One region of the Serratia sp. 25CWL12 genome, then DNA from elsewhere that is predicted to be linked to it. Evidence: predicted binding sites of a transcription regulator. Region 1 holds the regulator's gene; each other region holds the start of a gene.
The links. The regulator PhoB, encoded in region 1, activates phosphate uptake and scavenging genes when phosphate is short. The targets are predictions, from matches to a motif close to CTGTCATAAAACTGNCNNAT.
Positions count from the first base shown of each region.

Region 2: ugpB (sn-glycerol-3-phosphate ABC transporter substrate-binding protein UgpB) is a predicted target of PhoB. The motif match lies at 1,212-1,231, and genes of this name have one in related genera.
Region 3: pstS (phosphate ABC transporter substrate-binding protein PstS) is a predicted target of PhoB. The motif match lies at 2,171-2,190, and genes of this name have one in related genera.

Region 1 is NZ_CM147698.1:3,201,599-3,204,883, reverse strand. Features, by position in the region: gene sbcD (exonuclease subunit SbcD) at 1-884, opposite strand, end outside; gene phoB (phosphate response regulator transcription factor PhoB) at 1,138-1,827, shown strand; gene phoR (phosphate regulon sensor histidine kinase PhoR) at 1,855-3,177, shown strand.
Region 2 is NZ_CM147698.1:3,818,967-3,822,251, reverse strand. Features, by position in the region: gene ACX9GV_RS16580 (aminotransferase-like domain-containing protein) at 1-1,125, shown strand, start outside; gene ugpB (sn-glycerol-3-phosphate ABC transporter substrate-binding protein UgpB) at 1,300-2,619, shown strand; gene ugpA (sn-glycerol-3-phosphate ABC transporter permease UgpA) at 2,695-3,285, shown strand, end outside.
Region 3 is NZ_CM147698.1:4,164,997-4,168,281, forward strand. Features, by position in the region: gene pstC (phosphate ABC transporter permease PstC) at 1-949, opposite strand, end outside; gene pstS (phosphate ABC transporter substrate-binding protein PstS) at 1,054-2,094, opposite strand; gene dld (D-lactate dehydrogenase) at 2,462-3,285, opposite strand, start outside.

The sequences.
Region 1 (3,285 bases):
ATTTGTGGCAAATCACCCTTGATCAACTGCATCGGCTGGAAAACAGGTACCTCCAGCGGCGTGACTTGCTGTAGTTCACCGGCGGCGAAATCAACCATCAATACGCTCTTGGCGCTACCCAATTCATCAAAACTGAGCGGGATTGGCGAACCGCTGTAACGGATATGCTGGGTTTTAGCGACACATTGCGAACGATGAATATGGCCCAACGCAATGTAGTCGGCGGGGGGGAATAACTGAGCAGGGAAGGCATCCAGCGTACCGATATAAATATCACGCACTGAATCTGAGGTGGTGACCCCCACGGTCGTCAGATGGCCGCTGGCAATAATCGGCAAGGCTAGGCCCAGGGCATCGCGCCGTGCACAGGCCAACTGATAAAGCTCATGGTAATGATTAGCGATAGCTTGTTGTAAAACCTGCTGTTTCTGGTTGCCCGATTCACCGGCCTGGCTGGTGACTAAATCCCGTGGGCGCAAGAAAGGCACCGCACAGAGCACCGCCCCTGGCTGGCCATCACGCTGGTTGAGCACTCGAATTTGTTGATCAACTTCGGCTTGCGCATTGGCAATTACTGTGGTGTTCAGGCAAGAGAGCAGTTCCCGTGATTCATTGAGTGTGGCCACTGAGTCATGATTGCCACCGAGTACCACCAACTGGCAACCGGTGTGTTGTAGTTGCACCACAAAACGGTTATACAGTTCCCGTGCGTAGCTAGGTGGGGAGCCGGTATCAAACAGATCACCGGCAACAATTAGCGCATCGACCTGATGCTGTTGCACCTGCTCAACCAGCCAACACAGAAAAGATTGATGCTCGGCGGCGCGGCTCTTGGTGAAAAAGTACTGGCCTAAATGCCAGTCAGAGGTATGGATCAGGCGCATGAATCTTCCAGGCTGACAACGATGATAGCACCAGAGTATATACCCAAGTTCCGTCAAGATGCAGGCAGGGGGCAAACGCTGAACAAGATGGATGGCGTTTTGTTAAGCAACTCGAAGTATTTTGTCTAGGATTGAAACAATCTCACTGCCAAGCGTCATCCCGAGGCAGTTTTATTCATATAACTGTCATAAAACTGACGCATAATATCCAAGCAGAGTGTAATAGGCCGCTAACACATTGGCAGGATTGACGATGGCAATACGTATACTGGTGGTAGAAGACGAAGCGCCGATCCGTGAAATGGTGTGCTTTGTGTTGGAACAGAATGGTTATCAACCATTGGAAGCTGAGGATTATGACAGCGCCGTAAAGAGCCTGTCTGAGCCGTTTCCTGATCTGGTATTACTGGACTGGATGTTGCCTGGTGGGTCCGGAATACAGTTTATCAAGTATATGAAGCGTGAGGCGATGACACGGGATATTCCGGTGATGATGCTGACCGCACGCGGAGAAGAAGAAGATCGGGTTCGAGGGTTGGAAGTGGGTGCCGATGACTATATCATCAAGCCTTTCTCGCCCAAGGAGCTGGTGGCCCGGATCAAAGCGGTGATGCGCCGTATTTCACCGATGGCCGTAGAGGAATTGATTGAAATGCAGGGGTTAAGCCTGGACCCTTCCTCACATCGAGTGATGGCTGATGAGCTGGCACTGGATATGGGGCCGACCGAGTTCAAGCTGTTGCACTTCTTTATGACCCATCCCGAACGTGTTTACAGCCGCGAGCAGTTGCTGAACAACGTTTGGGGCACTAACGTTTATGTAGAAGACCGTACTGTTGATGTCCATATCCGCCGATTGCGTAAGGCGCTGGAGAGCAGTGGTCATGATAGAATGGTGCAAACTGTTCGCGGTACCGGCTACCGTTTTTCAACGCGCTACTGACAGCCCTGTGCTGGAGAAAACACTATTGTGCTAGAACGCTTATCCTGGAAGAGACTGCTGCTGGAATTGGCCTTTTTTTGCTTCCCTGCTTTATTGCTTGGGTTGATTTTTGGTTATTTGTCTTGGTTGTTATTGGCATCGGTGTTGGTAGCCCTCGCCTGGAATTTCTATAACCAACTGAAACTTTCCCACTGGTTGTGGGTTGATCGTAGTATGACGCCGCCCCCGGGACATGGGAGCTGGGAACCGCTGTTTTATGGTTTGTATAAAATGCAGCAGCGTAACCGCCATCGCCGCCGCGAACTGGCCTTATTGATCAAACGTTTTCGTAGTGGTGCGGAGTCGTTACCCGATGCGGTAGTGATGACCACCGTAGAGGGTAATATCTTTTGGTGTAACGGCCTGGCGCAGCACTTGCTGGGTTTCCGCTGGCCGGAAGATAACGGTCAACATATTCTGAACCTGATACGTTATCCCGAATTTAGTCAATATCTGCAACAGCAGTCGTTCTTCAAACCTCTGACATTGCACTTAAATAACGAGCGCTTTGTTGAGTTCCGCATTATGCCTTATTCCGAAGGGCAATTGTTGATGGTGGCCCGTGATGTCACCCAGAAGCGTCAGTTGGAAGGGGCCCGGCGTAATTTTTTTGCCAATGTCAGCCATGAGTTGCGCACACCGTTAACGGTGTTGCAGGGCTATTTGGAGATGATGAGTGATGAAGCCCTTGAGGGCTCAGTGCGCGATAAAGCATTGAGTACCATGCAAGAACAGACCAAACGCATGGATGGCTTGGTGAAGCAGTTGCTCACGTTGTCACGTATTGAAACTGCGCCAAGTATCGCGATGAATCAAAAGGTGGATATTCCACGTATCCTGGGTGTATTGCAACGAGAGGCGCAATCCCTGAGTGCGGGGAATCACCAGATTAGCTTCCGGGTGAATGAAGATTTGCAGGTATTTGGTAACGAAGATCAACTACACAGTGCCGTATCGAACCTGGTGTATAACGCAGTGAATCACACGCCAAAGGGCACCCATATCGAGATAAGTTGGCAGCAGACGCCACTGGGTGCTCAGTTCCAGGTCAGTGATAATGGTCCAGGGATCGCTGCAGAACATATTCCGCGTTTGACCGAACGTTTCTACCGCGTTGATAAATCACGTTCACAGCAGACCGGCGGCAGTGGTTTGGGGTTGGCCATTGTTAAACATGCTCTGAGTCATCATGATTCACGCTTGGAGATTTTGAGTGACCCGGGCATAGGTACGCGCTTTATCTTTACGTTGCCGAAACGACTCATTGTGCCAGCCGCATCCATCGACAATAAGGTGAAAATGGGCGAGTAGTACCGCTGCGATTGTGCTATTTCTCCAGATACAGTGGATGAGCCTGAGCCCACCGGTACATTGAAATGCTCAGCTCATCATTTATTCTATTATTGGCAAAAAAAGCAC
Region 2 (3,285 bases), 620 kb from region 1:
TTGCTCAAGCACAGTAAAATGGAGCATGTGATCTCGCTGGCGGGTGGCATCCCTTCTGATGCGCTGTTTGACTTCGAAGGCTTGAGCATGGCTACTCAGCAGGCGATCACCGAACAACCGAAAAGCGCTTTCCAGTATGGATTGACGGAAGGGAGTTACCTGCTGCGCGAACGTATTTGTGAGCTATGTGCCGTGCGTGGCGTGCGTGCTCAGCCAGAAGATATATTGGTGACTGCGGGGTCTCAGCAGGCGCTGGATTTGGTGATGCGTGCGCTGATTAACCCCGGAGATGTGTTTGTCGTCGAGCGCCCGACCTATCTGGCCGCGCTGCAAACGCTGGAGTTGGCCGAAGCCCATGTGATGTCTGTCTCTTCAGACAGCGAAGGTATGGTGGTTGATGAGCTGGCTGAACTGCTGAAAACCCAGAAAATCAAAGGGGTTTATGTGGTGCCGAACTTTGGCAACCCCAGTGGGCTGACGCTGAGTACTGCACGCCGTGAGCAATTGGTTAAACTGGCTGCGGAACATAACTTCCTGATTGTTGAAGATGACCCTTACGGTGAGCTACGTTTCACTGATGAGCGCAATGCCACCTTGTATCAGATTTCTCAGCAGGTATTGGGCCATACGGAAAATATTATCTACACCTCTACCTTCTCCAAGATCCTGGCCCCAGGCCTGCGTCTGGGCTGGGCGGTCCTGCCACCCTTCCTGTTGCACAAAGTGGCTATTATCAAGCAAGCGGCCGATTTACATGCCAGCGCCTTGTCGCAGAGCATCGTCGAATGTTATCTGGGGTTGGATCGTCTGCCAGCACAGATTGAAAAGCTCCGTGCCGCCTATAAACACAAAGGCGAGATCCTGGCGGACTTGGTTGAAAAAGAGCTGGGTGATGTGATCAGCTTCGATAGGCCAAAAGGTGGCATGTTCCTGTGGGCGCGCTTCCGTGAGCCGTTCAATGCCACGGAATGGTTAAACACCACGCTGCAACAAGGGGTAGTGTTTGTTCCCGGTGAGTACTTCTTCTGTGACAAGCCGGACCGTTCTACCTTCCGCTTGTCATTTGCCACCGCTACCGAACCACAGATGCAAGAGGCGGTGGCGCGTCTGCGTCGTTCGCTGTAATTTTTCTACGGCGGTCTGGGGCTCCCCTGACCGCCGCATTCCGCTCGTCATTATTTAGTCATTATCCCGTCACGTTGCCTTCACCAAAGCGTTATTTTTCTGTCACCTGAACATGACATGTTATGCCCGGTATCTTTTTTCTTGGGCATTTCCCGCATTTTTCAGGAGTTAGCCATGTTGATTCAAATGATTAAAAAAAACACACTGTGTGTTGCGTTGACCATGGTGGTCAGCACGCAGGCTATGGCAGTGACTGAGATCCCCTTCTGGCATTCCATGGAAGGAGAACTGGGTGAAGTAGTGGACTCGCTGGCGAGTCGTTTTAATCAATCTCACCCTGATGTAAAAATCGTCCCTGTTTACAAGGGTAACTACGAACAAGGTCTGGCGGCAGGGATTGCGGCCTATCGTGCTGGCAAAGCGCCAGCGATTCTGCAGGTTTATGAAGTGGGTACCGCGACCATGATGGCGAGTAAAGCCATCAAGCCGGTCTATCAAGTATTCCAGGAGTCTGGGATTAACTTTGATGAGTCAGTATTTGTACCGGCAGTGGCTGGCTACTACAGTGACAACCAAAGTGGTCGTCTGATATCCCAACCGTTTAATAGCTCCACTCCAGTGATGTATTACAACAAAGAGGCCTTCAAGAAAGCGGGCTTGAACCCTGAGCAGCCACCAAAAACCTGGCAGGAACTGGCTGCGGATACCGCCAAATTGCGTGCAGCTGGTATCAAGTGTGGTTTTACCAGTGGTTGGTCGGGCTGGATCCAGTTAGAGAACTTTAGCGCCTGGCATGGAGTACCATTCGCCACTGAAAATAATGGCTTTGCTGGCACCAACGCCAAGTTGGAGTTCAACCAGCCATTACAGGTCAAGCATATTCAACTTTTGCAGGATATGCAGCAAAAAGGGGATTTCACCTACTTTGGTCGCAAGGGTGAGGCAACCGAGAAGTTCTATAATGGTGATTGCGCAATCATGACCGACTCTTCGGGCTCCATGGCCAGTATCCGTAAATATGCCAAATTTGATTTTGGCGTCGGCATGATGCCTTACCATGCGGGTGTGGAAACTGCACCGCAAAACGCCATTATCGGTGGTGCTAGCCTGTGGGTAATGAAGGGCAAGGACCCTGCGACCTACAAAGGTGTGGCGGAATTTATGCAATTTTTGGCACAGCCGGAAATCGCCGCCGAATGGCACCAGAAAACCGGTTATCTGCCGATCACTACTGCCGCTTATGAGTTGACCAAACAACAAGGTTTCTACGACAAGTTTCCCGGTGCGGATGTCCCCACCCGTCAGATGCTGAACAAATCCCCATTACCGTTTACCAAGGGCTTGCGTCTGGGGAATATGCCACAGATCCGTACCGTGGTAGATGAAGAGCTGGAAAGCGTGTGGGCTGGCAAGAAAACGGCTCAGCAGGCGCTAGATACCGCAGTACAGCGGGGTGACGTACTGTTGCGTCGTTTCGAGGCCTCAACCAAGTAATCACCAACACCATCCAGACGGGCGTTACTTGTGACGCCCGTTCTGCGTCGTTTTTCTTTCTATGAGTCCTTGATGATGAGTTCACACCGTCCCGGTTTCGGTTGCAGTTGGTTGCCTTATGTTCTGGTTTTGCCACAGTTGCTGATCACCCTGGTATTTTTCTTATGGCCAGCGGGTCAGGCGTTGTGGTACTCGGTACAACGTGTTGATCCCTTTGGTCTGTCCAGCCAGTTCGTCGGTTTGGATAATTTTAAGCAACTGCTACAAGACGACTATTATCTGGAATCTTTTTACACCACTTTGGTGTTCAGCTTTCTGGTCGCAGGTATTGGCTTATTGGTGTCGCTATTTTTTGCTGCGCTGGTGGACCATGTATTACGCGGTCGTCGCTTTTATCGCACGCTGATGATCATGCCCTATGCGGTCGCTCCAGCTGTAGCGGCGGTTTTGTGGAGTTTCCTGTTCAGCCCTGGTATGGGTTTGATTACCCACATTCTTGCCAGTTTTGGTTACGACTGGAATCACGCACAAAACAGTGGTCAGGCGATGTTCCTGGTGGTTCTGGCGTCGGTGTGGCAACAGATCAGTTATAACTTCCTGTTTTTCCTCGCCGCGTTGCAAGCGATTCCCCGTTCGTTGATTGAAGCGGCCGCCATCGACGGAGCC
Region 3 (3,285 bases), 960 kb from region 1:
CCTCATTTTTAGCCAAGCGCATAACCATCAGTTTTGACAGCGCAAGGACGATAAAAGTGATAACAAACAGGATCAGCCCCAGTTGCATTAATGCTGAGGTGTGCAGCCCCGACTCCGCTTCAGCGAATTCATTGGCCAATGCTGAGGTAATACTGTTGCCAGGCATAAACAGTGAGAAACTGTCGAGTTGGTAGGTGTTACCGATAATGAAGGTGACCGCCATGGTTTCCCCCAAAGCTCGCCCCAGACCCAGCATAATACCGCCAATCACCCCATTTTTAGTAAACGGCAATACAATACGCCAAATCACTTCCCAGGTAGTACAACCAATACCGTAGGCGGACTCTTTCATCATTACCGGGGTTTGTTCGAATACATCACGCATAACTGCGGCAATGTAAGGAATAATCATAATAGCCAGGATCACCCCGGCAGCCAGAATACCGATACCGAAAGCCGGGCCAGAAAATAATTCACCAACAATCGGAATACCAGAAAGGACATTGCCCACCGGAGTCTGGAAATATTGGGCGAACAGTGGAGCAAACACGAACAGGCCCCACATACCGTAAACAATACTTGGGATCGCCGCCAACAGTTCAATGGCGATACCTAACGGGCGCTTAAGCCAATTAGGAGCCAGTTCCGTCAGGAACAGCGCAATACCAAAACTGACCGGGACCGCAATGATCAAGGCAATCAGCGAGGTGACTAACGTCCCGTAAATAGGGACTAAGGCACCAAACTGCTCAGCGGGTGCATCCCACTCTTTGGTCCACAGAAAAGCGAAACCAAACGCCTGCATACTTGGCCAGGAGGCAATAATCAGCGAAACAATAATGCCGCCCAGCAGCAATAAGGTAATCAGCGCGGCCAGTCTAACCAGCGCGCTGAAGATAATGTCACCGTTTTTACTCGGTGCTTTAATGGTCGGTTTAGGCCCAGCCATAGATTACTCTTCTGTTATAAAGCTTAAAGGGCTCAGCTTACTGAGCCCCGACACATCAGGCAAGGTGTATACCACACCTCTTGTGTTTTTAGAATAATATATTTTTAGAACAATGCTTTACCAGAACTGTCTTTGATATTGGTCTTCCAAGCTGCACGGACTTGCTCAACTACCTCATCTGGCAGTATAGCGTAATCCAGTTCAAGAGCCTGTTTAGCACCCTGGTTATAGGCCCAATCAAAGAACTTCAGTACTTCTGTACCTTGCTCTGGTTTCTTCTGCTCTTTGTGCAGCAGAATAAAGGTAGTGGAAGTAATTGGCCAAGCATTATTACCTTTTTGGTTGGTCAAGTCCTGTGCGAAGGTTTTACTCCAGTCGGCCCCTTTGGCTGCAGCGCTAAAGCTCTCTTTGGTTGGGCTCACTGGCTCACCATCAGCAGAGATTAATTTAGTGTAGGCCAGATTATTCTGTTTGGCATAAGCGTATTCTACATAACCGATAGAACCAGGTAAACGTTGGACAAATGCAGCAATACCGTCATTACCCTTACCACCTAAACCGGTTGGCCACTTAACCGTTGAACCGGTACCCACTTTCTCTTTCCACTGAGCATTTGCCTTAGACAGATAGCTGGTAAAGACGAAAGAAGTACCAGAACCGTCCGCACGGCGTACCACGGCGATATTCTGATCTGGCAACTTAACGCCTGGGTTCAGTTTGGTGATCGCTGGGTCATTCCATTTTTTGATATTGCCCAAATAGATATCACCCAGGGTTTGACCATCGAGAGTCAGCTCACCGGATTTGATGCCAGGGATATTGACCGCCATCACCACACCGCCAATCACGGTTGGGAACTGAAACAGGCCATCGGCAGCCAGTTTGTCGTCAGACAGGGGAGCATCGGAAGCACCAAAGTCAACGGTGTTAGCAATAATTTGCTTCACACCACCAGAGGAACCAATCCCCTGATAGTTAACTTTATTGCCAGTCTCTTTCTGATAAGAATCTGCCCACTTGGCATAAACCGGAGCGGGGAATGTCGCACCTGCACCGGTCAAGCTCGCAGCAGCGAATGCAGATACAGAGACCAGGGAGATAGTCGCTGCGACAATGCTGGCGACGGTGGTACGCATCAGTTTCATGATCCCTCCTAATGGGATATTTAAAAATCGACTTCGGGCTGTTTCAGTCAAATTAAGTATTGCTGATTGAAGGAAAATAGGACAGTTTCATGACAGTAAAATGTATAAAATATTACAGTTATATGACAGTGGTTGGGTTTATTATTTTTTGTTTTATTTTCAATGCATTAAAAATCATCATGCAAAATATCGGCTGAGTAAAACCCTACCGATCCTCACTCAAGTTCTGTACACGTCGATATTCAAGCTGCAGTCATGTCGTCTGGCCACCAGGAATATTCCCAGTAGAGCAGTTCATCCTTGAACTGCTTAAAAATCAATTCATTGCTACTTAACCCTTTTCCTGTAATGGAACAGTATCTTGTTTTTATCCCCAATATTTCTGTTTACTGGTTTTACCAATACCAGGGTTAAAACTGTTGGTCGGATCGGCTTCTTGGTAAAATACTTGCAAATCGGCTTTGGCCTGATACATATGCCCGACATTGTGCTCGGCAGGATACTCCGCACCTCTTTGGTCAATGAGCGCCAACATTTCTTCTTTTAATGCCTTGCTGTCTACTCCTTTTTTCACCAGGTAATCATTATGAAAAACGTGACACATAAAGTGGCCGCAATATAGTTTCTTAAGGAGCTTGTTGTCGATCTCTGGTGGCAAGGTTTCAAACCATTCGGAATCGTTGCGACGTAACGCGATATCCAGCGCCAAAATCTCCTGTACCTGATCGGCATGCACCGCCTGGTAGCGCACGGCAGCCCCCGCTGCAGCAAAGCGATGCAAAAATGCTTTTTTGCCTTCTTCTTCGGTGCAAACAAAGAAGTCACCGTCAGCCTGGGTAAAGTAATGCTGTAGATAATTCTGTGCTTCTGCTACCCCTGGGCCTGACATTTTGAGCATAAGATGATGTTCGAAGCGTTCGCGGTACTCTTTTAGGCTTATTGGCAAATGGTTGGGGGATAAACCACTTATTTTCTGCATCATGCGGTCGACAAGATTACGGGGCAGAAATGGCACTTTATTCAGATAGGTATCCATACGCCCTTTCAGGGTAAAGAAACGAGGCATCTGTTCGGTGCCAAACTTATCTATCATCATAAATGTATCTTTGCCATAACGCTCAGCAACATCAAAAATGTCGCGGTGCATATACTCACCCGCTACTGGCAGGTTTTCAAATTTACTGAGTATAT